DNA from 3 places in the Sporosarcina sp. P26b genome. Region 3 is predicted to be linked to each of the others. Evidence: riboswitches for the same ligand, from Rfam matches in the RefSeq annotation. Region 3 holds a riboswitch; each other region holds the start of a gene.
The links. Region 3 has a riboswitch for S-adenosylmethionine ahead of mtnK (S-methyl-5-thioribose kinase). Riboswitches for the same ligand answer to the same signal wherever they lie in the genome.
Positions count from the first base shown of each region.

Region 1: it holds a riboswitch for S-adenosylmethionine, as region 3 does, so the genes downstream of both, metK (methionine adenosyltransferase) here and mtnK (S-methyl-5-thioribose kinase) in region 3, are expected to answer to the same signal.
Region 2: it holds a riboswitch for S-adenosylmethionine, as region 3 does, so the genes downstream of both, CSV69_RS12295 (methionine ABC transporter ATP-binding protein) here and mtnK (S-methyl-5-thioribose kinase) in region 3, are expected to answer to the same signal.

Region 1 is NZ_PDYW01000001.1:15,554-18,835, forward strand. Features, by position in the region: gene pckA (phosphoenolpyruvate carboxykinase (ATP)) at 1-1,351, opposite strand, end outside; SAM riboswitch class I at 1,527-1,646, shown strand; gene metK (methionine adenosyltransferase) at 1,823-3,034, shown strand; gene CSV69_RS00130 (DUF3891 family protein) at 3,077-3,282, opposite strand, start outside.
Region 2 is NZ_PDYW01000016.1:417-3,698, forward strand. Features, by position in the region: gene CSV69_RS12275 (arsenate reductase family protein) at 87-446, shown strand; gene gcvH (glycine cleavage system protein GcvH) at 523-903, shown strand; gene CSV69_RS12285 (toprim domain-containing protein) at 965-1,318, shown strand; gene CSV69_RS12290 (thioredoxin family protein) at 1,311-1,610, shown strand; SAM riboswitch class I at 1,660-1,765, shown strand; gene CSV69_RS12295 (methionine ABC transporter ATP-binding protein) at 1,850-2,875, shown strand; gene CSV69_RS12300 (methionine ABC transporter permease) at 2,868-3,282, shown strand, end outside.
Region 3 is NZ_PDYW01000022.1:3,699-6,980, forward strand. Features, by position in the region: gene CSV69_RS13770 (glycerol-3-phosphate dehydrogenase/oxidase) at 1-1,070, opposite strand, end outside; SAM riboswitch class I at 1,287-1,389, shown strand; gene mtnK (S-methyl-5-thioribose kinase) at 1,463-2,668, shown strand; gene CSV69_RS13780 (2,3-diketo-5-methylthiopentyl-1-phosphate enolase) at 2,668-3,282, shown strand, end outside.

The DNA of each region.
Region 1 (3,282 bases), on a different contig from region 3:
CAGCGCGTACCATTGAACGTGTATAGCCTAAGTTCATACGTGAACCTACACCGTAGATTCCGCCAGTCCAACCTGTATTCACAAGGAATACTTTTGAGCCGTGCTCATCGATCTTCTTGCCAAGCATCTCTGCGTATGTTGCAGCAGGAAGTGGTAAGAATGGTGAGCCGAAGCAAGTAGAGAATGTTGGTTCAGGAGCAGTAATTCCACGCTCAGTTCCAGCAAGCTTGGAAGTGAAACCGCTCAAGAAGTGGTACATTGCCTGTTCTTTTGTAAGGATCGAGATCGGAGGCAATACTCCGGAAGCGTCGGCAGTTAGGAAGATAATATTCTTAGGATGACCAGCAACAGACGGTGTCACGATGTTATCGATATTTTCGATAGGGTAAGCGGCACGTGTGTTTTCTGTCAATGATTTATCATCATAATCTGGAATGCGCGTTACTTCATCCAATACAACGTTTTCTAAAACTGCACCGAAACGGATTGCTCCGAAAATTTCAGGTTCTTTTTCTGCAGAAAGATTGATACATTTTGCGTAACATCCACCTTCAATGTTAAATACGCCGTTATCAGACCAGCCATGCTCATCGTCTCCGATTAGTTTACGGTTAGCATCTGCTGAAAGAGTAGTTTTACCTGTTCCAGAAAGTCCGAAGAACAAAGCAACGTCGCCTTCTTCACCTACGTTTGCTGAACAGTGCATAGAAAGAATACCTTGTTCAGGTAGCAAGAAGTTCATAACAGAGAAAATAGATTTTTTCATTTCTCCTGCGTACTCTGTTCCACCAATCAAAACAATTCGTTTCTCGAGTGATACGATGATGAAAGTTTCCGAATTAGTGCCATCCACTTTTGGATCCGCTTTGAATGAAGGGGCAGCCAAAATTGTGAATTGCGATTCGTGTGCTTGTAATTCTTCTTCTGTTGGACGGATGAATAGCTGGTGAACGAATAGGTTCTGCCAAGCTAATTCATTGATTACTTGGATAGACAACTGGGAGTCTTTATCCGCGCCTGCAAATCCTTTAAAAACGAAGAGCTCGTCTTTTTCCTTCAAATGATCAATGACTTTCGTGTATAATGAATCAAAGATCTCTTCTGAAATTGGGCTGTTCGTGCTACCCCAATCTACTTTATCCTTAGACACTGCATCTTCAACGATGAATTTGTCCTTAGGTGAGCGTCCTGTGTACTTGCCTGTACGTGCAGTAATTGCGCCGTCTGCTGAAAGTTTAGCTTCGCCTCTTGCTGCTGCTTTTTCCGTTAATTCTGCTACAGACGCTTGGATCGTCACGTTGCTTCCACTAAGAAGACTTTTTAAACTATCATCAATTTTTGCAGATATCATATTTACATACCGTCCTTTGCGTAGTCGATTTATTTATCTTGATAAGAATATCCTAATTCGTAAATAGTATAACACATTAAGAATATTAATCTATACTAATGGAAAACTCAAGTGATTTAGAATAAAAAAATTGACAAAATCCAAACTTTTTAATAAGATGTGACATGAACGGATACTCTTATCCCGAGTTGGTGGAGGGTACAGGCCCTGTGAAACCCGGCAACCTGCAATAGACAGTAGTCTAGCGCGAAGGTGCCAAACCTGAAGCAAGGTTTAATTCCTTGGACGATAAGAGTGAAAGGTGCTGCGCGTGAAATTTTGCCTTTTACTCATGGATTGAATGTGAGTGAAGGGCTTTTTATATTGTCTAGCCCTGAATCCTTATGGTATATGCTTGACGTCTAGGCGTGGAACTTTACCAGGGACTTATGAGAGTACCGTATCATGATGCTTAATATAGGGGGAAACAAAATGACAAACCGTCGACTGTTTACATCAGAATCAGTTACAGAAGGCCATCCAGACAAGATGTGCGACCAAATTTCAGACGCAATTTTAGATGCGATCCTAACCGAGGATCCAAATGCGCGTGTGGCATGTGAAACGAGTATCACGACTGGACTCGTATTAGTAATGGGAGAAATCACTACGACAACGTACGTGGATATTCCAAAAGTAGTTCGCGATACTGTAAAGGAAATTGGATATGTTCGTGCGAAATACGGCTTTGATTACGAAACATCTGCTGTACTTACATCTATTGATGAGCAATCACCTGAAATTGCTGCTAGTGTCAACGTGGCACTTGAAGCGCGTGAAGGGTCTATGACAGATGAAGACATAGATGACATCGGAGCAGGTGACCAAGGTTTAATGTTCGGATATGCATGTAATGAAACACCGGAACTTATGCCTTTACCAATTAGTCTTTCTCATAAATTGGCACGACGTTTAGCAGAAGCACGTAAGGAAGAACTAATTCCTTATTTGCGTCCTGATGGCAAAACACAAGTAACAGTAGAGTATGATCAGGATAATAATCCAGTGCGAATTGACACGATTGTTATTTCCACACAACATCATCCTGAAGCTACACTCAAACAAATCGAGAAAGATATTAAAGAAGTAGTCATCGATGCAGTCGTTCCCAAAAACTTGTTGGACGAGCATACGAAATACTTCATTAACCCTACCGGCAGCTTCGTCGTTGGTGGTCCTCAAGGAGACTCCGGTCTAACTGGACGTAAAATCATCGTTGATACGTACGGTGGTTATGCACGACATGGTGGGGGAGCGTTCTCAGGTAAAGATGCTACAAAAGTGGATCGTTCCGCTTCTTATGCAGCTCGTTACGTAGCTAAGAACATCGTGGCAGCTGGACTAGCTGAGCACTGTGAGGTCCAGTTGGCATATGCGATTGGTGTAGCAAGCCCAGTTTCTATCTCGATCAACACATTCGACACAGGTAAACTATCCGAAACACAATTAGTGGAGTTCGTACGTGAATTGTTTGACCTTCGTCCGGCAGGCATTATTAAAATGCTCGACCTACGTCGTCCAATCTACAAACAAACAGCAGCGTACGGTCACTTTGGCCGCACGGATATCGAATTGCCATGGGAGCAGACGGATAAAGTGGAAGCGTTGAAAGAACTTGCTAGTAAAGTACGTGTAAAGCAATAATGGAGTGCAGAAAGGGGAAAACATTTCCTCTTTCTGCATTTTTTATTTATTTGCCGGCGTAATATGAAAAGGAATCAATTCATAATCTGCCTCTTCATAAGCTACTAGCAATCCTTGATCCTCAATGTCTTTTTTCAAAACAGTCTTTTGCTTTACTTCAACGTCAAATGAATAGCTAAATGGATAATTTTCCACCTTAATAGTGTGCTGATCTGCAAAATAGATCCCAATTCGTCCTATCGGTAATG
Region 2 (3,282 bases), on a different contig from region 3:
ACTCTGCCAGCTTCTCATTGTTATCACGCCAAACTAGTATCCACACGCCTTTATTTGCTATACTGAAAAAAAGGAGGATTACGACTATGACTATCACATACTACGGCTATCCGAAATGTACCACATGCCGCAAAGCGAAGAAATGGCTCGAGAACGAGGGGATTTCATTCGAAGAACACAACATCGCCGAACAACCACCGAGCGAAGACGACCTTCGTAGCATGATCGCAAACTCCGGGCTCGAAATGAAGAAGTTCTTCAACACAAGCGGCATGAAATATCGCGAGCTCAATTTGAAAGACAAACTACCTACCATGACAGACGACGAAAAGATCGCACTGCTCGCTTCAGACGGAATGCTCATCAAACGTCCACTCGTGTCGGACAACCAAAAAGTGACCGTTGGTTTCAATGAAACAACATTCGCAGAAACATGGAAGAAATGATCTAGAATCTTGTCTTTACGCGGGAACTATGGCAAACTAAAGATAGATAAACTATTATATTTTTGGAGGTAACGACATGAGCACACCAAAAGATTTACGTTATTCAGAAGAGCACGAATGGGTAAAAGAAGAAGACGGTAAATACCGTATCGGAATCACACATTTTGCACAGTCTGAACTAGGGGATATCGTATTCGTTGAACTCCCACAAGTTGGCGATCAATTGAAATCTGACGAGCCTTTCGGAAGCGTTGAATCAGTGAAAACTGTTTCTGAATTGTATGCTCCACTAACTGGTAAAGTTGTAGAAGTGAACGAAAACCTTGAAGACAGCCCTGAATTGGTTAACGAATCTCCATACGAAGGTGCATGGATGGTTGTAGTTGAAATCGATGACAAAGCTGAATTGGATGCGTTAATGACAGCTGAACAATACGAAGAAATGACAGCTGAATAATCATCACAAAGGAAAGCGCTGGAACGTCTCAGCGTTTTTTTTACACTCTAGGAGGAAGCGCATGGACCTGAAAGTTCTCATTGTAGAAGGCGGTTCGGATCGTAAGCGGTTAGTGCCGATCCTTGCAGAGCCTGTAGAGATTCTTTGTACGAATGGTACCATCAGTGCGTACCACATCGAAGAACTGCTTGAGCCGTACGAGCAACATGAAATCTTCATATTTTTGGATGCGGACGCGTCAGGTGAATCCATTCGAAAGCTGTTCAAACAACTGTATCCGGAAGCTAGACACCTATACACGGATCGTCTCTATCGTGAAGTGGAGACGACGCCTATCAAGCTATTGGCCAGCATTTTAGCTGCCGCCAATTTTAAAGTACATCCTAAATTTTTGGCAGGTGGAACACATGAATAATTGGTCAATCGAAGACTGGAAACATGCAAAGGCGGCGGAGCAAATAGCCGCTTTTTATTTATTTACACCTATGTGTGGTACCTGTGCAGTCGCTTCGAAAATGTTAACGGTAATAGAAGCGATGCGACCGGAATTGCCCATTGGAAAAGCGGATTTGAATTACGTCCAGGATATTGCAATCGAATATGAAGTAGAGAGCGTTCCTTGTTTGCTCATTCAACGAAAAGGCGAGCCGATAGAAAAAATTTACGCTTTTCAATCTGTACCTTATCTACTGGAGAAGCTCAGTTGACAATAGAATTCGAAGTATGGTATAAGTAGATAATCAATTGAATACGTAACTCTTATAAAGAGCGGTGGAGGGAAGTGCCCTATGAAGCCCGGCAACCGTCACATATGTGAAATGGTGCCAATTCACTCAAAGTGTAATGCTTTGATAGATGAGAGAAATGGTAACGTACATATGTATATACGTTGGACCTTTCTGCTCAACTGCAGGAAGGTCTTTTTAAATTAAAGGTGGTGCGGAAAATGATTCAACTAGCAAACGTTCATAAAAGGTTCCAATTGAACCGTTCAGAAATTGTCGCAGTAGATGATGTGACATTTGACATCGAAGAAGGAGAAATTTTCGGCGTCATCGGATACAGCGGAGCAGGTAAAAGTACATTGATCAGACTACTGAATGGTCTTGAAACTCCGACGTCCGGTAGTATTAAGATTAATGAACAGGAAATGACGACGTTAAAAGGTGCAGGCTTGCGCAATGCGCGACAGAAAATCAGCATGATCTTTCAACACTTTAATTTGTTGTGGTCGAGAACGGTAGAAGAGAATATCATGTTTCCTCTTGAAATCGCTGGCGTGAAGAAATCGGCACGCAAGCAAAAAGTCAAAGAACTAATTGATTTAGTTGGATTGACAGGACGCGAAAAGGCGTATCCATCACAACTTTCAGGCGGTCAGAAGCAACGTGTCGGTATTGCACGTGCCCTTGCAAATGATCCGGAAGTATTGCTTTGTGATGAAGCGACATCCGCACTCGATCCAGAAACAACGAATGCTATTCTGGATTTATTAACGGATATTAATGAACGTCTTGGACTGACAATTGTTTTGATTACGCATGAAATGCATGTCATTCGTAAGATCTGTAATCGGGTGGCGGTCATGGAAGCCGGAAAAGTGATGGAAATCGGTAACGTGTTGGACGTTTTCCAATCTCCACAGGCTGATATTACGAAGCGTTTCATTTCACAAGTGACAGATACTGGTGATACGGATGCAGCGATGGCTCATTTACAAGAAGAAGTACCTCAAGGGAAGCTAGTGAAGTTAGCCTTCATTGGAGAGCGTACGGAACAGCCAGTGCTTGCTGAGTTAATCCGTAAATTTCCAATTGACGTCAACATCGTACAAGGGAATATTTCGACTACGCGTGACGGCGCATATGGCACATTAGTACTTCAATTGGTAGGCGATACAGCGGTCATTGATGAAGCAATCGTCTTCTTAGATGCCAATGAAGTAAAGACGGAGGTGCTGCTACATGATTGAGCAATGGTTCCCGAATGTTGACTGGGACAAAATGTGGCTTGCGACAGGCGAGACGCTCTATATGTCCGCATACTCGACATTCTTTACGTTCGTTTTTGGTATCGCACTTGGACTTATATTGTTTTTGACTAGCCCAGGACAATTATGGGCTAATAAAATGATTAACGTTATTACTGGCGCGTTCGTGAATATATTCCGATCAATTCCATTCATCATTTTAATTATTTTACTTATCCCATTTACAAAGTTATTGTTTGACAGCATGCGTGGACCGAATGCGGCATTGCCTGCGTTAATCATCGGGGCGGCTCCATTTTACGGACGCATGGTATTGATCGCGTTGCAGGAAATCGATAAAGGGGTTATCGAAGCAGCTCGCTCAATGGGTGCCAAAACATCCACTATTA
Region 3 (3,282 bases):
CTTGAAACTTCGGATGCGCCTTTGCCCTTTTCATTGATCAAAGGCCGTAACCCAACCCAGCTGGATTCAATATCACTTGCTGAAATGGTCAACTTCGGAAAAATGAGTGCGATTGCGTCCATCAAATAATCGCGGTCGCTTACGGTCATTCGGGGATGAACCATATCCCCTTTGTAGTCAGTGTCTGTCGTCCCGACGTACGTTTTCCCGTCCCGTGGGATTGCCAACACCATCCGGCCATCTGGCGTGTCAAAGTAAACAATCTGATTCAAAGGGAATACACTTTGGTCGAAAACGAGATGAATGCCCTTCGTCAAACGAATTTCCCGTGCATCCAAGGAGTTGTCTTTCTCCCTCAATGTATCCACCCATGGACCGGCGGCGTTCACTATTGTTTTTGCGCGTATTTCACTAGTTTTGCCGCTCAATTGGTCAACTACGCTTACGCCTGCAACTTTTCCTTCATTGTAAATAAAATCGGTCACTTTTGTATAATTGAATACAGTCGCGCCTTGACTGACAGCTTCTTTCATCACTTCAATCGTCAGTCGGGCATCATCCGATCGGTATTCAACGAAACGGCCAGCCCCAAGTAACCCTTCAGCCCTGAGTTTAGGCTCCGCATGCAACGCTCTTTCTCTGGTCAACATGCTTTTTCGTTCTTCTTTTTTCACGCCCGCCAAAAAATCATAGACGCGTAAACCGATAGAGGTAGTGAATTTACCCATTGATCCGTCCTTATAAATCGGCAAAAGCAGCCACTCGGGCTTCGTCACATGGGGTCCATTTTCATAGACAACTGCCCGTTCCTTGCCTGTTTCCGCAACGATCTTCACTTCAAGGTTTTTCAGGTATCGCAAGCCGCCATGAATCATTTTTGTAGAACGGCTGGACGTCCCTGCAGCAAAATCCTGCATTTCCACAAGCACCGTTTTCATGCCACGGCTGGCAGCATCCAAGGCAATTCCAGCCCCCGTAATGCCGCCCCCGATGATTAATACATCAAATTCTTCTGCTTGTACTGTTGAAAGTACTTCACTTTTTAGTAACGCATTAGGATGTTCAGTCATTTTAGTTAAAGCCTCCACATATTTTATTCGTTCACTAATTATACTACAATTTAGATTACTAAATCTCTTGATTTACAAAACGTTTAGAAAATGCAATATGTGGTCAGTGTTTTAACTATTTGATGGGTTTCAATTAAATAGACAATGGGTAAAAGTCATGCTATAATTTCATATAACATTGTGCGAATCTAATGGTAATTAAAAATAATAAATATACTCTTATCAGGAGCAGGCGGAGGGAAAAGCCCGATGAAGCCCGGCAACCGACTCAATTGAGCACGGTGCTAATTCTTACAGCATTTATGCTGAAAGATAAGAAGTTGTGTGAAAAACCTCTTCTTAACTGAAGGGGTTTTTTTATCATCATAGACGATGCAGAAGGAGGATAAAACATGAATATATCAAGTAGTCATCAGGAACTGGCAACCTATGCATTCTTAGAATTCGATGAAATTGTGAAGTATGTTAAAAAGCGTGGCTTCTTTAGTGAACAAGAACAAGTTGTTGTGACGGAAGTAAGTGATGGGAAGATCAATCATGTTTATCGATTAACGGGAGAACAGAAGAGCTTGATACTCAAGCAGGCTGTACCTTACGCGAGGATTGTAGGAGAGTCAATGCCTATCCCGATCGACCGGGTCGTTCTCGAAGCAAAAGTATTACAGGAATACGATAACATCATTCCCGGTTCTGTTCCGAAAGTGCTCCATCTGGATGAAATCATGGCGATTGTTGTGATGGAAGACATGCATCCGATGGAAATGGGGCGCACAGCTTTGAATAATGGGACGGAATCTGCCATATTTGCTAGAGACATAGGTGTATTCAGTGCGAAAACGAGCTTTTATACGTCCGATTTCTACCTAGATCCAAAACTAAAGAAAGAGTTGAATGCCTCTTTTGCAAATCCGGCCATGCGAGAAATGACGGAAGAACTCTCTTTCGATTGTCCCTACAATATGCATGACAGCAATTTCTTTGAAGAAGGCTTGAAAAATGATGTGTTATTTCTGAGTCAAGACCACCGTTTACAGCTGGAAGTGGCGAAGTTGAAACGTAAATTCATGACAAAAGCAGATGCGCTCATTCATAGCGACTTACATAGTGGTGCCATATTTATGGGACAAGACAAAACAGTTGTTTTCGATACCGAGTTTGCTTGTTTTGGGCCGTTCGGGTTTGACATGGGGCATTTTATCGCGAGCCTACTGTTGAATGGCATCGGTCACCCTGAATTTAAAACGAAGCGCTATGAACAAGCGCGGGAAACCTGGTATGCGTACACAGAGACATTCGCACAAGTTTGGAGAGAAGAATCCAATGAGCCTTATACACAACTCGACGGTTTTCTGACGCATGTTATGGACGAAAGCTTTACCGATATGCTGGGGTATGCAGGATGCGAATTGGTCCGCCGCTCTATCGGTATTGCCCAAATTGACGATTTAAATTATGAACAAGATGAAGAAAAACGTATGGCCAGAAGGAAAAAAGTGTTGGAGCTCGGGAAGTATTTGATACTTAACCGTAATACAATACGCTCTCTCGAAGAATTGGAGAGCTGGTTCATCGACAGTAGTCACAAGGAGGAATTTTAATGGGAGTTACAGCCACTTATCTATTTCCGACACATCTAGAGCAAGAAAAAATAGCGGAGCAACATGCACTCGGGCTCACAATCGGGTCTTGGACAGACATTCCGCATCTTGAACAGCAGCAACTGAAGCACCATAAAGGTGAAGTCGTTTCTGTGGAAAAAGGGGAAGTGAAGGATATGGTAAAAATCTTTTATCCGTCCGCTAACTATTCGGCAGATCTTCCCGCGATTTTCACGACAGTCTATGGCAAGCTATCCTTTTTTGAAGGCTATGAATTAATCGATTTGGATTTTGGCAAACAATTGCTTGCACAATTTCCAGGTCCGCGCTTCGGTACAAAAGGAATTCGTGAACAGTTGAATGTCATGGATCGCCCATTGCTGAAAGCCATCTTCAAGGGAGTCATGGGAAGGGATCTGTCCTTTTTCTCCGGCCAACTGGAAGAATTGCTAGCTGGCGGTGTCGATCTTATCAAAGACGATGAAATTCTTTTTGAGAATGAATTAACACCGTTTTACAAGCGAATTACAACAGCAAAAGACATTATCGATCGGCATTATGAACAGACCGGAAATCGGGCATTGTATGCAGTGAACTTGTCGGGGCGGACGAAT